2 regions of the Cellulosilyticum sp. I15G10I2 genome follow, and region 2 is predicted to be linked to the other one. Evidence: a T-box and tRNA genes for the amino acid it is inferred to sense, from the RefSeq annotation. Region 2 holds a T-box; the other holds one or more tRNA genes.

Region 1 (3,421 bases), on a different contig from region 2:
GCCGTTAAAGAAATGATTGAAAGAGACGTTAAGAGCATACGTATCACACCCAATAAGTTAAATGAATATCTAGGAATACCTCGCTACTTATATGAAAAAAAGAATGAAGAACCTGAAATAGGTGTTGTAAGAGGTCTGGCTTGGACATCTGTAGGAGGAGATACGTTATCTATTGAAGTAAATACTATGCCCGGTAAAGGGCAACTTCAGCTTACCGGAAAAATGGGAGATGTGATGCAGGAATCTGCAAAGGCTGCGCTAAGCTATATCAGGTCTAAAGCGAAAACACTTCAGATAAGAGAAGATTTTTATAATACTTGCGATATACATATTCATATACCTGAAGGGGCTGTGCCAAAAGATGGCCCGTCTGCTGGTATTACTATGGCAACGGCTATTATATCAGCACTTACAGAAAAACCTGTAAAAGCAGATATAGCTATGACAGGGGAGATCACGATTAGAGGAAGAGTTCTGGCTATAGGCGGATTAAAAGAAAAACTTATAGCAGCTAAAAGAGCCAATATTAATCATATCATTATACCAAAGCCAAATGAAAGAAATATTAAAGAGATAGAAGAGAATATTTTAGAAAATCTTAACATCATCTATGCCTCAACCATGGATGAAGTACTGCAATATGTATTTGCATAAAAAAGGAGAAAAGCAATGAATGTAACTAAGTCAGAAATGATTATAACAGCAGGAAACAAAAGTCAATTTCCAGAGCATGAATTACCTGAAATAGCTTTTGCCGGCAAGTCTAATGTCGGCAAGTCTTCACTTATTAACGCCATTGTAAATAGGAAAGCGCTGGCAAGAACAAGCTCTCAACCTGGAAAAACACAAACAATAAATTTTTATAACATTCAAGACGCAGTAATGTTTGTTGACCTACCAGGGTATGGCTATGCAAAGGTTTCTAAAGAACAAAGAGAAAAATGGGGTAAATTAATTGATAGTTATTTGCAGGAAAGAATTCAGCTTAAAAAGGTTATTCTGTTAGTGGATATAAGGCATGAAGTAGGCGCTAATGATAAAATGATGTATGATTGGATCTCTCATTATCATCAAAATGTTATTGTAGTAGCGACCAAGTTAGATAAAATTAAAAGAAGTCAAGTTCAAAAACATTTAAGTATCATTAGAAAAGGACTTGAATTATCAGCTGATGATGTATTGATTGGATTTTCGGCAGAGACAAAACAAGGGAAAGATGAATTATGGGAAATTATAGAGAATGGTATTAATACTGACATATAGAACGAAAGGTTTACGGGGGTAATAGGGGGGAGAATATGATTAAAAGAGATCTATATTGTTTAAAAAATGATAAACTAGAATTATCCATATTAGATGAAGGCATAGAAGAGATAGAAGAAATAATGCTTGATACGACTTCGGATGAAGAGGATGCAGGTGGTTATGAAATGAACGTACCACCTATTGGGGAAAGCACATTACAGGTATCAGAAGAAGTTTATAATACTTTAAAAATAATGGGAGAGTTTTTGACGCAGACAGAATCTACAGATATAACAGATCTTCCCAAAACTTCTAAGGCACATACACTATCAGAAACAATGCTTGTGGAAGATACTCAAATAATAAGCAAAATGATTGCAATACGAGATTATATGAACCATCCAGCAACTTTGCAGCAAAGCAGTATAGATGCATTGCTGCTCACTCAGCTGGGGGAGGTTAAGCCTAAATTTCAATATGCAGATGAATTGAGGCAAAAAATAGAAGATCAAATAAAAAAAATTAAAGACTATAGGTAGTAATAGATAGCTATTATTAAAGAATTATTTTATTTTTAGGGTAATATATGTTGACACAAAAATCAAAATATGATATTATAATTTTCGTCGGAAGAAACAAATTAGTTTATGATGATGATGTGCGTGAGTGGCTCAGTGGTAGAGCATCTCCTTGCCAAGGAGAGGGCCGCGGGTTCGAGTCCCGTCTCGCGCTTGTTATCGGGGTGTGGCTCAGTTTGGCTAGAGCGCCTGATTTGGGTTCAGGAGGCCGCAGGTTCGAGTCCTGTCACCCCGATTTTTTTAATTCATTTGTAAGATGATCTGAATATAAGTCTTCCAAATAAAAAAAGATGTCGTTATCATTGCGACATCTTTTTTTATTTGGAAAGCAGCTGAAGAATTTCACTATAAAGTGTAGAAGCACTAGTTTTCCATTTATTACACAGTTCAATAGCTTGTTTCTTTGAACCAACACTTACACTAAGTTCGATAAGACTTGAATTATTTTCTGTAACTTTACAATTTACAATATACTCGTTAGATTTATTCGGTGTATATTCGGCGTGTATGTCTAATTCGCTTCTTAATTTTCTCCAATTGGCCTCTATAAATAGGTCTAGTTCTTTTCTAATAAAATCAGGAATTCTAGAAGAGAAAAAATCCAAAGTTTCAACACCTTTATCTGTTATCTCAAAATAAGAAGTATTATTTTGTTTAGAAGTCATAATAAAATAAGATTTTTCTAGCTCATTTAAATACTGCTGTAAGGAAAAATAGTTAGTATAGCCTCTTTCTAATATAATTTGGGTCATTTGGGAAAGAGATAGTGGTATTTTAACTTGAGATAAAAGATAAAGTATGATGAGTTTATTAATCGTAAAATCTTCATGATTATTAATCACAGAACTCCTCCTCACACTTTTTACTAATATTGTATATTAAAAACAAACGAAACTCAATATGTGTTTAAATATTTCCCCTGATAGATATCATTAATTTTAAAATAATGATTTAATTCATTTAAGAGCTGCTTTTTGTTTTTAGTCCATAAAGGAGCTATGAGGTGGTCTGCATCACCATCTCCAGTTAATCTATGAACAACAAAGGTGGGAGGCAATATTTTTAGTATTTCACCAATGGTAAAAATATAATCAGTCTTAGAAAGTAAGTTAAAAGGCTGTGTAAGATAAATTTCTCCAAGAGGAGAGTTATCGAGCACATGAAGCATATGAAGCTTAATACCTTGTAAGGAAAAACTACTGATATACTTGATAGTTGATAAGATGTCCTCTAGTGTTTCGTAAGGAAATCCTATAATAAGATGTACAACAGTTTCGATTTTTTTTGATGAGAGCTTATACATGGCTTGTTCAAAACATTCTAAGGAATAACCTCTATTAATCCATTTCGCAGTTGCTGGATTAGCACTCTGAAGACCGAGCTCAATCCAAAGATGTGTCCGGTGATGGAGTTCTTCGAGATAATCAATTATTTCATCATTTAAACAATCAGGTCTTGTAGCTATAGCGATACCTACTACATCAGGAAAACTAAGGGCTTCTTCATAACGGGCCTTCAATAAAGCAAGAGGGGCGTAGGTATTAGAGTAGGATTGAAAATAAGCAATGTATTTATGGCTGTTAGACCATTTCTTTGAA
Region 2 (3,421 bases):
ACTGCTGCATCAGTAAGTCCTAAGTTTAATACAGTATCCATCATCCCTGGCATAGAAACTCTTGCCCCGGAACGCACTGAAACAAGTAATGGATTTTCATTATCACCAAATTTTTTGCCTGAAAGCGCTTCTAACTCTGCTAAACTAGCTCTGATTTGGCCTTCCATTTCTTCTGTAAGTTTTTTACCATTGTCATAGTAACCTGTACACGCTTCAGTTGTTACTATAAATCCTTGAGGAATTGGCAAACCAAGTTGTGTCATATCCGCAAGGTTTGCACCTTTTCCACCGAGTAAATTTTTGTTTTTTGGATCTCCTTCTTTAAACATATAAACCCATTTTTGGCTCATGTTTTTCCCTCCTAATTTTTCTTCATTGCATGAAATAGTGTCTGTTTCTTAGTTTAGTTTGGCGACGAATACTAAGTAGACTTAGTTATTATTTCCATTTCCCATACATTATACCATAAATTTTGAGATTGAATAGAGTGTTTTAAAATTTTTAATCTCTATTATACATTTTTTGATAAGTTTTGCTATTAAAACTCCATTTTATTCTGAATATATGCTACTAAATGCTCAATATCTATGCGTTCTTGAGTCATTGTATCTCTATCGCGCACAGTAACTTTTTGATCTTCTTTAGTATCAAAATCTACAGTAATACAGAAAGGCGTTCCAATTTCATCTTGACGTCTATAACGTTTGCCGATAGAACCACTTTCGTCATACTCAATATTAAAATGTTTTGACAACATATGATAAACTGCTGTTGCTTCTTCAGATAATTTTTTTGATAATGGGAAAACAGCTGCTTTAACAGGCGCAAGTGCTGGATGAAATCTAAAAATAGTTCTTGTATCACCATCTTCTAATGTTTCTTCGTCATACGCTTCACATAAGAACGCAAGCGTTACCCTATCCGCACCTAATGAAGGCTCAATACAGTAAGGAATATATTTTTCATTAGTCGTGGGATCAAAATACTGCATATCCTCACCTGAATGCTCTTGATGCTGTTTAAGGTCGAAATCTGTACGGTCTGCAATTCCCCATAATTCTCCCCATCCAAATGGGAATAAGAATTCTATGTCTGATGTCGCATTGCTATAATGAGACAATTCTTCGGCTGAATGATCTCTAATACGCATATGGTCTTCATTAACCCCTAAATTAAGTAACCAGTTTTTACAATAGTCTTTCCAGTAACTAAACCACTCTAAATCTGTTCCTGGGCTACAAAAGAATTCAAGCTCCATTTGTTCAAATTCTCTAGTTCTAAAAATAAAGTTACCTGGGGTAATCTCATTTCTGAAAGATTTACCTATTTGACCTATTCCAAAAGGCACTTTTTTACGGCTTGTACGTTGTACATTTTTAAAGTTTACAAAAATCCCCTGCGCAGTCTCTGGACGTAAATAAACAACATTCTTTGAGTCTTCAGTTACGCCTTGGAAAGTTTTAAACATTAAGTTAAATTGTCGAATATCTGTAAAGTTATGTTTACCGCAAGTTGGGCATGCTATTTGATTCTCGTCAATGAAGCTTTTCATTTGTTCATTGCTCCATCCATCTACAATTGCAGGCTCTCCTTTTTCAACTAGAAAATCTTCAATAATTTTATCTGCTCTAAAGCGTTCTTTACAATCTTTACAATCCATAAGCGGATCACTAAATCCTCCAACATGACCCGATGCGACCCAAGCTTTTGGATTCATAAGTATGGCACAATCTACACCAACATTATAAGGGCTTTCTTGTATAAATTTTTTCCACCATGCCTTTTTAACATTGTTTTTAAACTCCACGCCTAGTGGGCCGTAATCCCAAGTATTTGCAAGTCCCCCATAGATCTCCGATCCTGGGTATACAAATCCTCGTGATTTGGCAACAGCTACTATTTGTTGCATGTTTTTTTCTTGCATGAACTTTCCTCCTTATTATTTTTGAGTAAAATAAAAAACCTTCCATCCCTATAATGCAAGGGACGAAAGGTATCTTCCGCGGTTCCACCCTTATTGAATGCAAAGATGCATTCCTCTTTCATAAAACATTACTCCAAAGTGCCTTTCATAAAAAAGCAGTAATTGGCTCACACTCTTCCAATCTCGCTGAAACTACTTACTCTTATTACTTCTCTTTTTCATCGTAATCTCATATTTACCTACGCCTTTAATTTAACAAAAACCTCTACTACTGTCAAGTACGAAGCACATCTTATTACATTATTTTATAATAATTTCTAAATTTTCACCTTCTGGTTCTTCTTTAGAAATTTTTATATCATTATTTATCCCCTTAATGCTATTGAATAATTCATTTTTATTGTTAATTTGATAAATAATAATTGATGTTGGATTAGATTCATCAGGCAAATACATAGCTTGAAGTTCATAGGTTGTAATATACGCACTAATAAGTTCCACAGTTTTTACTTTGTCAAGGGATATAACTTCCCATACTTCAGTGAGTTCAGAGGTTATGTCTCTATTTTGGGCTATCGCTATTGATTGCTCAGGTGGATTATCTGCAGCATCCGCCTCTTGCGAAGCTTTATACTCTTTCATTTGCGTATCATTAGAAAGCATCATATTGTCCTGAATCTGTTCTTCAGATGCACTTTCAGTTTTTGTCAGACTTGATTTTTTATGCTGCAATATTTGAGAACCATCTAATAATATCACAACGATCAGTAATGCAGCTGCAGTGCTTGCAACATATTTCATCCATGTTTTCAACTTTACATTCTTTTTAATTGATTCTTTATCTTCATGAATACTTTTCATAATATCCTCATGTAGTGTTTCAGGTATTTCAACGTCTTCTAAAGCCGCTATGCTCTCTACTATTTCTATTAAAGCCTTTAACTCTTCTTGGCAAGACTGACATGATTCTAAATGTCTTTCAAGTTCTTTTTGTTCTTCCGGGGTTAGCATATGATCTATATAAGCTGATAATTGTTCAATACATTCATGACATTTCATTGTTCACCCTCCTCGCTACCTTTTTTGACGAAAAAAGACTTATAAGGTTCCTTGTTTTGCTGTAAAATCTTTTTAAGGGCTAACCTTGCTCTAGACAGCCTAGATTTTACTGTGCCTAAAGAAATACTTAAAATAGCAGCAATCTCGTCATATGCATAGGCATTAATATCACGTAACACAATCATTGTGCGATGTTCTTCTTTAAGTTCTGTCATAGCCTGTTTTAATATCTCCTGCAACGCTTTATTTTCTATGATACTTATTACGTTTTCATTTTCGCAGACTTTATCAATCACCCATACTTCATTATCTTTTTCATTTGTTTGGAACAAAGAAATTTCCCTTTTACTTTTAGCTTTACGTAACTTATCTAAACACTCATTCGTAGCAATCCTATAAATCCATGTGCTCAGTTTAGAGTCTCCTTTAAAGTGATAA

The links. The T-box of region 2 lies ahead of BN3326_RS02515 (glycine--tRNA ligase). A T-box ahead of a tRNA ligase gene usually reads a tRNA of that ligase, here a tRNA-Gly.
Region 1: it encodes a tRNA-Gly, which carries the amino acid that the T-box ahead of BN3326_RS02515 (glycine--tRNA ligase) is inferred to sense. The anticodon was not compared.

Annotation. Positions count from the first base shown of each region.
Region 1 covers NZ_FMMP01000028.1:265,578-268,998, reverse strand. The annotation lists gene lon (endopeptidase La) at 1-654, shown strand, start outside; gene yihA (ribosome biogenesis GTP-binding protein YihA/YsxC) at 670-1,263, shown strand; gene BN3326_RS20235 (hypothetical protein) at 1,299-1,784, shown strand; tRNA gene BN3326_RS20230 (tRNA-Gly) at 1,906-1,977, shown strand; tRNA gene BN3326_RS20225 (tRNA-Pro) at 1,984-2,058, shown strand; gene BN3326_RS20220 (DUF4364 family protein) at 2,141-2,665, opposite strand; gene BN3326_RS20215 (tRNA modification radical SAM protein MnmL/YtqA) at 2,719-3,421, opposite strand, start outside.
Region 2 covers NZ_FMMP01000006.1:531,308-534,728, reverse strand. The annotation lists gene ppdK (pyruvate, phosphate dikinase) at 1-350, opposite strand, end outside; gene BN3326_RS02515 (glycine--tRNA ligase) at 539-1,924, opposite strand; T-box leader at 1,980-2,155, opposite strand; gene BN3326_RS02510 (anti-sigma factor family protein) at 2,225-2,983, opposite strand; gene BN3326_RS02505 (RNA polymerase sigma factor) at 2,980-3,421, opposite strand, start outside.